Amycolatopsis sp. NBC_01488: one gene and its partner. The protein of the gene in region 1 interacts with the protein of each later gene in a pairwise test. Links are inferred from orthologs where the notes say so. Each region holds a gene or a part of one and is shown in the gene's direction. Other genes may lie near its edges.

Region 1 (7,019 bases):
GCCGACTTCGACGACGCCACCCAGCCGGTTGCCGTGCTGGTCGAAGACGCCGAACTCGTTGGCCATCTCGATCAGCTTGGCACGCTGGTTGACCACCAGGACCGGCTCGGTGAACAGCGTCCCGCCGCCGGTGCGTCCAGCGCCCCGGCCGCGCGTCGCGCGGTTGACCTGGCTCTGGATCCGGGCCGGGTCGTGGGCCCGTTCGATGTCCAGCTCGATCGGCTCGGAGTCGCTCGGCGGTGGTGCCTGGTGGGCGGGCCGGGTGTTGGCGGTCCAGGCCTGGCCGTCCCACCAGCGGTGCAGACGGGGGTCCCGCGCATCGGGGTACCAGCCCGGTTGCGGTGGCGAACTCGTCATGGCGGGTGAGCCTATCCGCGCGGGTGCCGTCACGGTGCCGGCAAAGGCAAATGCGGCGTATGTCTGCCTCCGGGCGGCTCGGTGCGGTGGCCCGGTCGGCGTCGTCGGCGGGTGGTCGACCAGAATCGGCAGTCGTGGATGAGCGAGTTTGGCCCAGCGGCGCCGCGACGGCGATCGGTTCGATGCCGGGCACGGATCCCGCGGAAGCGGCGGCGATCGTGTTCGGGGAGTTGCCGGACTTCCCGCACCTGCCCGAGCTGCCGGCTCGTGGCGTCGGCGCGGACATGCTCGGCCGGACCGCCGCGCTGCTGGTGGACCTGGCCGTCGAGGTCGTGCCGAGCGGTTACCGGGTGGCGGCGCGGCCGGGGCACGAGCACCGCCGGGCCGTCGACCTGCTCCGCTGGGATCTCGACGCCGTTCAGGAAGCGCGGGAGAAGGCCGGAGCCACCCCGTCGGTCTTCAAGATCCAGCTGGCCGGGCCGTGGACGCTCGGCGCCGGGATCGAGCTGCCTCGTGGTCATCGCGTGCTCACCGACCGCGGCGCCCTGCGGGACTTCACGTCGTCCCTGCTGGACGGCCTCACCGAGCACGTCGCTGAGGTCCGGGCCAGGACCGGGGCGCCCGTGGTCGTCCAGTTCGACGAGCCCTCGTTGCCCGCGGTTCTGGCCGGTGGCCTGTCGACGCCGTCCGGCTACGGGAACGTCTCCGCGGTGCCGGAGCCCGACGCCCGCGACCTGCTCGCGACGGTGATCGACGGCGCGAAGACGATCACCGGCCGGCCGGTGATCCTGCACTGCTGCGCCGCGAAGCCGCCGCTCGGCCTGCTGCGCGAAGCCGGCGCCGACGCTCTCGCCTTCGACCTCGCCGCGCTCGACGGTGCGTCCGCCGCGTTCCTCGACGAAATCGGCGAAGTCTGGGACGGCGGCGCGACGCTGTTCCTGGGCGCGGTTCCGACCACGGCACCGGCGTCGCCGCCGAGTCTCAAGGACGTCGGCGAGCCGGCGTTCCGGCTGGCGGACCGGCTCGGCTTCAACCGCAGCGTCCTGGCGGAACGCGCCGTGCCGACCCCCGCCTGCGGCCTCGCCGGCGCCACTCCGGACTGGATGCGTCGCGCCCTCTCGCTGACCCGCGATCTCGGCAAAGCCTTCGTGGAGCCTCCGGAAGGTTGGTGAATCGGGCAACTCGCCGACGTCCCCGCCACCCGGCAAGTAGCGTGGCGGGGTAGCCGACCGAACGAGGACCACCCGTAACCATGCGCTTGTTCCGCCGCAAGAACGCCGCCGCCGACCCGCCCGACCCGCGCACCGCGTGGCCCGAGCAGCACGTGCCGGAGGACCCGGCTGCCGCCGCCGAGGCGTTCTGGCGAGGCTGGTACGACCTGCTCCCGATGGTCAGCGCGGCGCTCGGCGAGGGGGAGCCGCACCGGGTCGAGTACGAGCTCTGCCAGCTCGTCGAGGCGCTGCACCCGCGGCTGCACTTTTCGCTCGAGCGTGGTCGTCGATCGATCTACGCGCTGGTCGTGACCGGTCAGGAGGACCCGGAGCTGCGGCCGTTCACCGACGCGTGGCGCGCCGCGGCGCCGCCGGACGACGCGATCTGGGAGTACCACGACTCGGTTCCGCCCGTGCCGGATCCGACCGAGGTCACCGTCAACCTCGGCGAGCACCGGATCGCGCTGGCCGACGTCCGGGTCGTCGCGCAGGTCGACGAGGACGAGCACGTGGTCGACGTCGCCGTCTTCCACCCCGGCTTCGGCGACCTCGACGACACCGCCCGGCAGACCATGACGTTCCTGCCCCTTGACGCGACATTGGGTGAGCGGCTCGCGGCCGAACGGTTACGGCGCGTGGAAACCGCGGAGGCCGAGCCGGCCGGTGCCATCACCCTTCTGGAGTTCCGCGAACTGGTCCGCGGGCTGGACCTCCGCCGAGACGAAAATGTCGGTCCCGCCGACTAGGGTCACTACCCGTGAGCAGCACCGAGCTTCCCGAAGACCAGGTCGCGGCGGCCGACGCCGCGGTGACCGCCGAGGACGTCACCGACGTCCCGGCCGACGTGCGCGAGCGGCACGGCGCCCTCGCCGAGGAACTGCGTGACCACCAGTTCCGCTACTACGTCCTGGATTCGCCGATCATCTCCGACGGGCAGTTCGACGAGCTGCTCGGCGAGCTGCAGCAACTCGAGGCCGAGCACCCGGCGCTGGTCACGCCCGACTCGCCGACCCAGCAGGTCGGGGGCACGTTCTCGACCGAGTTCACCGCGTATGACCACCTCGAGCGCATGCTCAGCCTGGACAACGTGTTCGACCGCGACGAGTTCCTGGCCTGGGTGGAGCGTGTCGAGAAGGAGGTCGGCCGCACCGAGTTCCTCGCCGAGCTGAAGATCGACGGCCTGGCGATCAACCTGTTGTACGAAAACGGCCACCTCACCCGGGCGCTCACTCGCGGCACCGGCACCACCGGCGAGGACGTCACGCTGAACGTCCGCACGATCGACCACGTGCCCGAGACCCTGACCGGCACCGACGAGTTCCCGGTGCCAGCGCTGGTCGAGGTGCGAGGTGAGGTCTACTTCCGGGTCGAAGATTTCCTCGAGCTGAACGCGAAGATGGTCGAAGCGGGCAAGCTGCCATACGCGAACCCCCGCAACACCGCGTCGGGCACGCTGCGGCAGAAGGATCCCAAGATCACCCGGGAGCGCCGGCTGCGGATGATCTGCCACGGGCTCGGCAAGCGCGAGGGCTTCGAGCCGCAGCGCCAGTCGGAGGCTTACGACGCGCTGGCCGCGTGGGGGCTGCCGGTGTCGCCGTACAGCAAGGTTTTGACCACGGCCGACGAGCTGACCGCGCACATCGCCTACTGGGGTGAGCACCGGCACGACGCCGAACACGAGATCGACGGCGTGGTCATCAAGGTCGACCGGGTGGCGCTGCAGCGGCGGCTGGGCACGACATCGCGCGCGCCGCGGTGGGCGATCGCGTACAAGTACCCGCCCGAAGAGGCGATCACGACGCTGCTGGACATCCAGGTCAACGTCGGGCGGACCGGGCGGGTGACGCCGTTCGCGGTCACCGAGCCGGTCAAGGTCGCGGGGTCGACCGTCGCGCGCGCCACCCTCCACAACCAGGAGGAGGTCAAGCGCAAGGGCGTGCTCATCGGCGACCGGATCATCATCCGGAAGGCCGGAGACGTCATCCCCGAGGTCCTGGGGCCGGTGGTGGACGCGCGCACCGGTGACGAACGCGAGTTCGTCATGCCCACGCACTGCCCGTCATGCGGCACCGAGCTCGCCTACCAGAAGGAAGGCGACAAGGACATCCGCTGCCCGAACAGCCGCTTCTGCCCGGCGCAGCTGCGGGAGCGCCTGTTCAGCCTGGCCGGGCGCGGCGCTTTCGACATCGAGGTGCTCGGGTACGAGGCTGCGGCCGCGTTGCTGGATGCGCGCGTGATCGCGGACGAGGGTGACGTCTTCGACCTGAACGAGGACAGCCTCGCCGAGGTCGAGCTGTTCCGGACCAAGGCCGGCGAGTTGTCGGCGAACGCGCGAAAGCTGCTCGCCAACCTGGACGTGGCCAAGAATCGACCACTGTGGAAGGTCCTGGTCGCTTTGTCGATCCGGCACGTCGGACCCACTGCCGCGCAGGCGCTGGCGCGCGAGTTCGGGTCGATCGAGCGGATCGAGCAGGCCACCGAGGAGGAGCTGGCGGACGTCGACGGCGTCGGTCCGACCATCGCGCACGCGACGCGAGAGTGGTTCGAGGTCGGCTGGCACCGCGAGATCGTCGAAAAGTGGCGACGCGCCGGCGTGCGGATGGAGGAGGAGCGCGACGACTCGATCCCGCGCACCCTCGAAGGCCTGTCGATCGTCGTGACGGGCTCGCTCGACAGCTTCTCCCGCGACGAGGCCAAGGAGGTCATCATGGCCCGCGGCGGCAAGGCCGCCGGGTCGGTCTCGAAGAAGACCTCGTTCGTCGTCGTCGGGGATTCGCCTGGTTCGAAATACGACAAGGCCGTGCAGCTCAAGGTGCCCGTGCTGGACGAAGCCGGGTTCCGCGTCCTGCTGGAGCAAGGGCCCGAGGCGGCGCAGGAGGTGGCGCTGCCGGCCGGCGAGGAAACCGCCGAAGGCGAGACTGGGGAGTCGGATGGCTGATGTCGAAATCCGGCCGCCGCGGCCTGAGGAGTACGCCGCGGCGGGCGAGGTCACGGTCCAGGCCTACGACGTCGATGGTCACTTGGCCGACGACGTCGGGTACGACGCGAAGCTGCGCGACGTCGCGAGCCGGGCCGAGCTGGCCGAGGTGCTCGTTGCCGTCGATGCGGCGGGGAAGGTGCTCGGCACGGTGACCGTCGTGCGGCCGGGATCGCCGTATGCCGAGATCTCGCGGCCAGGGGAGCTGGAGTTCCGGATGCTCGCCGTGGCACCGTCAGCGCGGGGTCGTGGCGTCGGCGAGGCGTTGACGCGGGCCGTGCTCGACCGGGCGCGGGCGCTGGGCCTGGGCAGGGTGGTGCTGAGCAGCCTCGACCGGATGCACTCCGCGCACCGGCTCTACGAGCGTCTCGGGTTCGCGCGCCTGGCCGAGCGCGACTGGCGGCCGTTCCCGCACGTCAGCCTGATCGCCTACCAGATCGACGTCTGACCTGGCCGTTGTCGAAAGGGGACGAGCCCACGCGGACTCGTCGCCTTTTCGGCAACGTGGTCGTCAGCCGTCGAGGACGACCGCGACGATTCCGGCGAGGTGCGCCAGCCGGGCGACCTCGGCCGCGCGGAAGGCGGGACCGCCGGGGCGAGCCACCAACAGTGCCTTGCCGGGCTTGCCCAGGGGCGTGGCCGCCAGCTCGGTGCCCAGTTCCTTCCACGTCTCCGGGATCCAGGCGTCCTCGCCGTCGAGCACTGTCGCGCGTTCGAGCGGCAGCCAAGGCAGGTCGGTGATGGGCGTCTCCGGGGCGGCGCTCGACGACGCCAGCCGCAGGGCGCCGGTTTCGGCGTACTCGACGATCATCGCCCAGCCGGCGCGCACGATCCGGGGCACGCCCTCGGCCAGGATGTCGAGCCCGGACTTCGGCTGTGCGGCGATCTCTTCGACGAGTTCGAGTTCGCGGTGCGTGTCCAGCACGCCTGCGTAGGGGCGGACCGCGTCCACTTCGACGCCTTCGACGCTCTCGGCCGCCGTGATGAGCGCGTCGGGCAGACGGCCTGACGGGAGCTCGACCACGAGGTCGTCCACCGCCACTCCGGTGCCGCGCTCGACGACGTCCACGCTGAGGATGTCGGCGCCTACCGTGCCGAGCGCCGTGGCGACCGCGCCGAGGGTCCCCGGGCTGTCCGGAAGGAGGATCCGGATCAGGAACGACACCACGCGCCCCTCTCGCCTCTGGCGTCCCAGCCTTGCCGTGGGACGCTTGATGCCGGTCGCCGATTGTGACAGACCCACCCGGCGCGCGGGACCCGCTGTCCGCCGGGCGGGATGCGAGCGTCGCCGGACGGCACCCGGCCTGCGCCGGGCGTAACCCAGTCGAGTCCGCCGGCGTCGCCACCATAGACTTGCAGCTTCCGAGACAACCCGCACAGCACAACCCGGGAGTCACCCGCGTGCCCAACATTTCCCGAGACGAGGTCGCGCACCTCGCGAAGCTGGCCAGGCTGGCCGTGACCGACGACGAGCTCGACGTCTTCGCCGGCCAGCTCGACCAGATCCTGGACTCGGTGGCCAAGGTGAGCGAGGTCGCCGCCGACGACGTGCCGCCGACGTCGCACGCCGTGCCGCTGACGAACGTCTTCCGGCAGGACGTCGTCCGTCCCGGGCTGACGCAGCAGCAGGCGCTGGCCGGTGCGCCGGCCGCCGAGGACGGCCGCTTCCGGGTGCCGCGGATTCTGGGGGAAGAGCAGTGACCGAGCTCATCAAGCTGACCGCTGCGGAGCTGGCGGCGAAGATCCACGCGCGCGAAGTGTCCGCGGTCGAGGTCACGCAGGCGCACCTGGACCGGATCGCCGAGGTCGACGACCACATCCACGCGTTCCTGCACGTCGACACCGAGGGCGCGCTGGCCGCGGCCAAGGCCGTCGACGAGGGGATCGCCGGGGGCAACGCACCCGCGTCGCCGCTGGCCGGCGTGCCGCTCGCGCTCAAGGACGTCCTCACCACCGAGGGCATCCCGACGACCTGTGGTTCGAAAACGCTGGAAGGCTGGATTCCGCCGTACGACGCGACCGTGACACGCAAGCTGCGCGAGGCCGGTGTCGTGATTCTCGGCAAGACGAACATGGACGAGTTCGCCATGGGCTCGTCGACCGAGAACTCGGCGTACGGCCCGACGCACAACCCGTGGGACCACGCCCGCATCCCGGGCGGGTCGGGCGGTGGTTCGTCGGCGTCGATCGCGGCGTTCGAAGCCGCCATCGCGATCGGTACCGACACCGGCGGGTCGATCCGGCAGCCCGGGTCCGTCACCGGCACCGTCGGGGTCAAGCCGACCTACGGTGGCGTGTCGCGGTACGGCCTGGTCGCTTTTTCGTCCTCGCTCGACCAGGCCGGGCCCTGCGCGCGGACGGTGCTCGACGCCGCCCTGCTGCACGAGGTCATCGCCGGGCACGACCCGCTCGACGCGACCTCCATCGACGCGCCGGTGCCGCCGGTGGTCGCCGCCGCCCGTCAGGGGATGACC
Region 2 (7,432 bases), 1.9 Mb from region 1 along the record:
TCGGCGGCTATGCGCAGTGTGGCTCCTGCCGGACGGTATTCCACAAAGGCGGTTCTTCAGTGAGCCCGGGGGACACGGAGTGCGCCGACCAGTGTTTCAAACGAGGCGGATGAGGCGATTGTTCCCGAGCCGAAGTAATTCGCCGGGCCAGAGGTGAGATCATGGGTCGCGTGCCAGCGGACGCCGAGGTTGAGCCGGGAACGCTCCTGGTCGCCGCCCCCACGATGGTCGACCCCAACTTCAAGCGGACCGTCGTGTTCGTCATCGATCACCGAGACGAAGGCACGCTCGGCGTGGTCCTGAACCGGCCAAGCGACGTCGCCGTGCACGACGTGCTGCCCACCTGGGGCGGGCACGTCGCCGAGCCGCAGGCGGTGTTCGTCGGCGGGCCGGTCGAGAAGAAGACGGCGCTGTGCCTGGCCGCGCTGCGCACCGGCGAGACGGCGGCGAGCGTGCCGGGGGTGATCGCGGTCCGCGGCCCGGTCGCGCTCGTCGATCTGGACACCGACCCCGAGGTGCTGGTACCGAAGGTCCGCGGCGTGCGCGTCTTCGCCGGGTACGCGGGCTGGGACTCGGGCCAGCTGGCCGGCGAGATCGAGCGGGACGACTGGGTCATCGTGCCCGCGCTGCCGAGCGACATCCTGGCCTCGCCCAGCGGCGACCTGTGGAGCCAGGTGCTGCGCCGCCAGGGCATCCCGCTCGCGCTGCTGGCCACCCACCCGGGCGACCTCCAGAGGAATTAAGCGTCTTCCTTCTTGAAGACGCCGCAGCCGCCGGCGCCGCACGCGCAGCCGCTGCAGCCGGCCGGCGCGGCCGGAGCCGGGGCGGGCACCGTCAGCGCGGCCCGGTTGCCGAGCACCCCGCCGCCCATGACCAGGACGAGCATGGCGAGCACGCCGGCGAGCGCCGCGGAGACCAGGCCGGCGGTCGTCGGCATCGCGAGCCCGGCCAGCCCGGTGAGCACGGAGATCGCACCCCCGGCCATGGTCGGCAGCGCCGCGACGCGGTTGGCCAGCTTGAAAGCTTCTTCGCTGCGCAACGCGGCCTGCGTGCGCACACCGGTGCCGCCTTCGCGCGTCAAGCGCTCACGGAAACCGAGGAACCCACCAAAGCCGACGAGCAGACCCAGCACGACCGGAACCAGCGCGATAGCGAACACGGGGTCAAGGATAAGCGTGACGTCCTGGCAACCTGCCGGATACCCTGATCGACTGTGCTACAGGCCATGTCACCGCGTGTACTGCCCACCGTGTTGGTCGCTGCTCTGATCGGGGGAATTCTCGCCGCCGCGCCGGCGAGTGCCACCGAGAGTCACCAGCGGCCCGTCCGGTTGCTCGGCGAGCAGATCGTCCCGAACGCCCTGCAGTTCCAGGGCACGACGGTCGGCGGCCTCTCGAGCATCGACTACGACCCGCGGACCGGCGGTTACGCGCTGATCTGCGACGACCGGTCGGCGATCAACCCCGCCCGCTTCTACACGGCGACCTTCCCGGTCTCCGCGAACGGCGTCGGCCCGGTCACCTTCACCGGCACGAAGCCGCTGCTGCGCCCGGACGGCACGCCGTACCCGCCGCTTGCGCAGAACGATCCGTCGAAGCCGCAGAACGAGCAGACGATCGACCCCGAAGAGCTGCGCGTCGACCCGTGGACCGGCGACTACTACTGGTCGCAGGAGGGCGAGCGGACGGCGACGACGCTGATCGACCCGTCGATCCGCGAGGCGCGCCGCGACGGTGAATACGTCCGCGACCTGCCGATCCCCGCGAACGAGAAGATGACGCCGACGGCCGGCCCGCGCCAGAACCTGGTCCTCGAGGGCATCACCTTCACCGGCTTCGGCGCGCTGCTGGCCAGCGACGTCGAGGGGCCGCTGCTGCAGGACGGCCCGGAATCGACCCGCACGACCGGTGGCGTCTCGCGGATCACGCTGCAGGGTCGCTACGGCCCGGTGCTGGCGCAGTACGCCTACCCGCAGGAGCCGCTTTTCGCGTCACCGGTGCCGGCCGGCGCGTTCGCCACCACCGGCGTGTCCTCGATGCTGGCCGTGGACCAGGCCGATCCGACGAAGTTCCTGATGATGGAGCGCTCGTTCGTCACCGGCGTCGGCAACAAGGTGCGCGTCTACGAGATCGACACGAAGGGCGCGACGAACGTCCTGAACGTCAAGTCCCTGGCCGACGCGAAGAACGTCAAGCCGGTGCAGAAGCGCCTGCTCTTCGACGCCGCCGACCTTGGGCTGTCCACTGTGGACAACCTGGAGGGCATGACGTGGGGCCCGAAGCTGCCGAACGGCGAGCGGAGCTTGATCATCGTCAGCGACAACAACTTCTCGGCCACCCAGGTCACCCAGTTCGTCGCACTGGCGGTCCCCGCGGAACGGCTTTGACCAGCAAGTTACGATGAAGGTATGAACACGGCTCGGCTGCTCCTTAGCCTGCCGCGCTGACCGGGCCCGGCCCGGCCGGCGCGGCGACCCCTCATGCCCTGGTGGCTGAGGGGTCGAGTTGTTTCTGGACGAGCTTGAAACGAAGGAAGACGGCGATGACCGAGACACCAGGGACCGACGTCCCGGCGCACCGCTACACGGCCGCGCTGGCGGGTCAGATCGAGCAGCGGTGGCAGGACCACTGGGCCGACCAGGGCACCTTCCACGCGCCCAACCCCGTCGGGCCGCTCGCCGTCGAGGGGCAGCCGGTGCCCAGCGACAAGCTGTTCGTCCAGGACATGTTCCCGTACCCGTCGGGCTCCGGCCTGCACGTCGGGCACCCGCTGGGCTTCATCAGCACCGACGTCTTCGCCCGGTACCACCGGATGATCGGGCGCAACGTGCTGCACACGATGGGCTTCGACGCGTTCGGCCTGCCGGCCGAGCAGTACGCGGTCCAGACCGGGCAGCACCCGCGCAAGACGACCGAGGAGAACATCCGGACCTACCTGCGCCAGATCCGGCGCCTGGGCCTGGGCCACGACGAACGCCGGCGCATCTCCACGATCGACCCCGAGTACTACCGCTGGACCCAGTGGATCTTCCTGCAGATCTTCAACTCCTGGTACGACACCGACGCGGGCAAGGCGCGCCCGATCGCCGAACTGGAGGCCGCCTTCGCCGACGGCTCGCGGTCCACGCCGGACGGCCGTGACTGGTCGGCGCTGAGCGCCGTCGAGCGGAAGAAGGTGATCGACGACCACCGGCTGGTGTACATCTCCGAAGCGCCGGTCAACTGGTGCCCGGGCCTGGGCACGGTGCTGTCGAACGAAGAGGTCACCGCCGACGGCCGCAGCGAACGCGGCAACTTCCCGGTCTTCCGCCGCAACCTGCGGCAGTGGATGATGCGGATCACCGCGTACGCCGATCGCCTGGTCGACGACCTGGACCTGCTGGACTGGCCGGAGAAGGTCAAGTCCATGCAGCGGAACTGGATCGGCCGCTCGCACGGCGCGCGCGTCACGTTCAAGGCCGGCGAAGACGCGATCGAGGTCTTCACGACCCGGCCGGACACGCTGTTCGGCGCCACGTACATGGTGCTGGCGCCGGAACACCCGCTGGTCGACAAGCTGACGGCTTCCACGTGGCCCGAGGACGTCGACTCCCGGTGGACCGGTGGCGCCGCGACGCCCGCCGACGCCATCAAGGAGTACCGCGTCGCCGCGTCGCGGAAGTCCGAGCTGGACCGGCAGGAGAACAAGGAGAAGACCGGCGTCTTCACCGGCGCGTACGCGACGAACCCGGTCAACGACAAGCAGATTCCGATCTTCGTCGCCGACTACGTGCTGATGGGCTACGGCACCGGCGCGATCATGGCCGTCCCCGGCCAGGACGTCCGCGACTGGGAGTTCGCCGAGAAGTTCGGGCTGGACATCATCCGGACCGTGCAGCCGTCCGAAGGTTTCGACGGCAAGGCGTACACGGGTGACGGACCGGCGATCAACTCGGGCTTCCTGGACGGCATGGACGTCGCCGAGGCCAAGAAGACGATCATCGAGAAGCTGGCCGAAGACGGCACCGGTGTCGGCACCGTCCAGTTCAAGCTGCGCGACTGGCTGTTCTCACGCCAGCGCTACTGGGGTGAGCCGTTCCCGGTCGTCTACGACGAAGACGGCGAAGTCCACGCCGTGCCCGAGTCGATGCTGCCGATCGAGCTGCCCGAGGTCGCCGACTACTCGCCGGTGACGTTCGACCCGGAGGACCGCGACTCGATGCCGTCGTCGCCGCTGGCGCGCGCGACCGACTGGGTCGAGGTCGAGCTGGACCTGGGCGACGGCCCGAAGACCTACCGCCGCGACATCAACACGATGCCGAACTGGGCGGGTTCGTGCTGGTACCAGCTGCGCTACGTGGACCCGACGAACACGGAGACGTTCTGCGCGCCGGAGAACGAGGCGTACTGGTTGGGCCCGCGCCCGGGTGAGCACGGCGCGGACGACACCGGCGGCGTCGACCTGTACGTCGGCGGCGTCGAGCACGCGGTGCTGCACCTGCTGTACTCGCGGTTCTGGCACAAGGTGCTGTTCGACCTGGGCCACGTGACGTCCAAGGAGCCGTACCGGAAGCTGTTCAACCAGGGCTACATCGAGGCGTACGCGTACACGGACGCGCGCGGTGTCTACGTCCCGGCCGAGCAGGTCGAGGAGCGCGACGGGAAGTACTTCTTCAACGGCGAAGAGGTCACCCAGGAGTACGGCAAGATGGGCAAGAGCCTGAAGAACGTCGTCACGCCGGACGAGATGGCCGAGAACTACGGCGCCGACACGTTCCGGTTCTACGAGATGGCGATGGGGCCGCTGGCCATGTCGCGCCCGTGGGCGACCAAGGACGTCGTGGGCGCGCACCGGTTCCTGCAGCGGCTGTGGCGCCTGGTCGTCGACGAGGCGACCGGCGAGCTGCGAGTGTCCACTGAGGACGCTTCGGAGGCGGATCGCAAGGTGCTGCACAAGACCATCGCGGGCGTCCGCGAGGACTACGCGGAGATGCGGTTCAACACGGCCGGCGCGAAGCTGATCGAGCTGAACAACCACGTCACCAAGGTGTACGGCGCCGCGGCGTCGACCCCACGCGAGCTGGCCGAGCCGCTGGTGCTGATGCTGGCGCCGCTGGCCCCGCACCTGGCCGAGGAGCTGTGGCACCGGCTGGGCCACGCGGATTCGCTGGTGCAGGGCCCGTTCCCGGTGGTCGACGAGAAGTACCTGGTCGAGGACTCCGTCGAGTACCCGATCCAGGTCAACGGCAAGGTCCGCTCCCGCGTCACCGTGCCGGCTTCCGCGTCGTCGGACGACGTCCAGGCGGCGGCGCTGGCGGACGAAAAGGTCGCGGCGATGGTCGGCGAGGGCTCGCCGCGCAAGGTGATCGTGGTGCCGGGGCGGCTGGTCAACATCGTCCTGTAGCACGCTGTCGGAAAGCCGCCGGTGCTTTCCGCGGGTTCCCGATTTGATTGAGCAGTCAATGAAAACGGCTCGATCAAAGGAGAACCGGGGATGACCCTCGACGGCAAGGTGGCGCTGGTGACGGGCGGCAGCCGCGGCATCGGCGCGGCCACGGCACTGCGGCTCGCCGAGGACGGCGCGGACGTCGCGCTGACCTGACCAGGGCGTTGGCGCGTGAGCTGGGCCCGCGCGGCATCACGGTCAACCTGGTCCACCCGGGTCCGACGGACACGGACATGAACCCGGCCGACGGCCCGTACGCGGCCGACCAGGCCGCGATGACGGCGTTCGACCGCTACGGCACGCCGTCGGAAGTGGCGTCCGCGGTGTCCTACCTGGCTGCGCCGAGCAGCGCGTACGTGACGGCGGCGGTGCTTTCGGTGGACGGCGGCCACGCGGCTTAGCCGGAGTAGAGCCCGATCTCCCGGGCGAGGTCGATGAGCATGGCCTCGAACAGGACGTCCGGCTTGGACATCGGGATCGGGTAGTTGCCGAAGACCTCGAGCGTGACGTGCCCGTAGAGCCGGGCCCAGAACTGGATCATCAGGTACGTCACGCCGAGGTCGATCTTCTCCACCGGCACGGCCCGGTCGGACTCGGCGAGCACGGCGACCAGGGACTCCTGGAACGTCTTGAGGTCGTCCCGCAGCTCGTCGGGCACCCCGCTGGCGGACGGCAGCACGATGTCGGTCCGCGCGAGCACCCGCCCGGCGGCGGCCAGGAAGATGCGTCCGAAGGGCTCGTCGACCCGGCTCAACGCACTGCCGGCCGTCGATCCGACCCCGCCGGTCGGCGAGGCGAAGACGAGCGTGAATTCCTTCGTGTGGGTGAGCGCCCAGCGCCGGAAGCCCTTGCAGATCGCGAAGAGCTGCAGAATACCGTCGTCGGGCAGGTCGGCGATGTCCCCGGCGAGCTCGTCGGCGAGGTCGGCGCAGACGTCCAGCCGCAGGTTCTCGACGAGGTCGTCCCGCGACTCGTAGTACCGGTAGAGCGCGGGCGCGGTGATCCCCAGCTCCCGAGCGATGGCACGCAGCGTGACCGCCTCCGGCCCCTGCTCGACGAGCAGCTTCCGGGCGGTCCGCCGGATGTCCTGTTCGGTAGCCGCACGCGCGCGACCCCTCCGCGTGGGGTGGCTCATCCGAACAGTCTAGGTGCTTGCTACGACAACTCCTGCATCAACGCGATCTCCGCCGTAACGAAAAGGTGCAGCTCAGGCCCGCGCCTCGAGAGTGCTCGACACGGCTTCCGCCACTCCGCGCCCGCGACGGCGCCGAGCGGGCCGCCCGGCACGAAGAGCCGAACCGCCCGCGACTGTCGGTGCCGTGTGCCACACTCGGTCGCCGTACGGCTACTGACGTGAACGGGGGAGGTTCGCGTGTCGAACCCTGAGCAGCTGATCGCGGACTTCGAAACCCGAGGTCGACCACGCGGGCAACCTCGTCGGCCTCGAAATCGGCATGAGCGTGCGCGACAAGCCGGACCTGGCCGAGGAAATCCTCCGCACCGTCAAGGCCGCGCAGAGCCGGCTCGCCGCGGCGGTGCGGGCCGGCGTCACCGACCCGGTCGGCCCGGAAGTGCTGAACGAGCTGGTCAGCCGCCTCGAGCAGGCGTTCCCGGCGCCCGCACCGGAAGGGTTCGCCGCCCCGCCGGCTCCGCTGCGCAACGACGGCGACCGGTTCGTGCCGGAAGAGGTCCGCCAGCCGCCACCGGAGCCGCCGCGCGCACCGCGCCCGTCGGCCGACGACGGCCGTGACGACGACTACTTCAGCGACGGCGATTACCTGCGCTGAAGCGCGGACGAGGGAGGGGAACCATGGCCGGACCAGCTGGCCCCGGCTTCGCGGTCGATCCGCAGGAGCTGCGGGAGCACCGCGCGCACATCGAGGCGATCACCGACCGGATCGACCGCTGCAAGGAGGCCGCCCAGTCGACCGAGCACCCTGAGGCGTTCGGCCGCTCGGCATGCCGCTCGCCGCGATCTGTGCCGTCGCCCAGCAGGTGGCGGAGATCG

What was found.
Region 2: the proteins of ligA (region 1) and leuS interact in binary tests that used the Escherichia coli proteins (3 or more experiments, as listed by UniProt). The link is inferred for Amycolatopsis sp. NBC_01488 from one-to-one orthologs.

Annotation. Positions count from the first base shown.
Region 1 is NZ_CP109434.1:483,676-490,694, reverse strand. What follows is about bases 1,970-4,915. They hold ligA (NAD-dependent DNA ligase LigA), read left to right. Parts: upstream 1,970-2,325; coding sequence 2,326-4,506; downstream 4,507-4,915. Other genes in these bases: OG738_RS02280 (GNAT family N-acetyltransferase), read left to right, coding at 4,499-4,915; OG738_RS02290 (hypothetical protein), read left to right, coding at 1,970-2,314. Outside these bases: OG738_RS02300 (phospholipid scramblase-related protein), read right to left, coding at 1-357; OG738_RS02295 (methionine synthase), read left to right, coding at 492-1,529; more of OG738_RS02290, read left to right, coding at 1,610-1,969; more of OG738_RS02280, read left to right, coding at 4,916-4,993; OG738_RS02275 (amino acid-binding protein), read right to left, coding at 5,057-5,710; Asp-tRNA(Asn)/Glu-tRNA(Gln) amidotransferase subunit GatC, read left to right, coding at 5,947-6,246; Asp-tRNA(Asn)/Glu-tRNA(Gln) amidotransferase subunit GatA, read left to right, coding at 6,243-7,019. UniProt on the Escherichia coli protein: DNA ligase that catalyzes the formation of phosphodiester linkages between 5'-phosphoryl and 3'-hydroxyl groups in double-stranded DNA using NAD as a coenzyme and as the energy source for the reaction.
Region 2 is NZ_CP109434.1:2,420,112-2,427,543, forward strand. What follows is about bases 2,224-5,582. They hold leuS (leucine--tRNA ligase), read left to right. Parts: upstream 2,224-2,541; coding sequence 2,542-5,382; downstream 5,383-5,582. Other genes in these bases: OG738_RS11640 (esterase-like activity of phytase family protein), read left to right, coding at 2,224-2,386; OG738_RS44655 (SDR family NAD(P)-dependent oxidoreductase), read left to right, coding at 5,473-5,580. Outside these bases: OG738_RS11630 (YqgE/AlgH family protein), read left to right, coding at 162-743; OG738_RS11635 (SdpI family protein), read right to left, coding at 740-1,159; more of OG738_RS11640, read left to right, coding at 1,226-2,223; OG738_RS11655 (TetR/AcrR family transcriptional regulator), read right to left, coding at 5,822-6,559; OG738_RS11660 (hypothetical protein), read left to right, coding at 6,879-7,211; OG738_RS11665 (hypothetical protein), read left to right, coding at 7,384-7,432.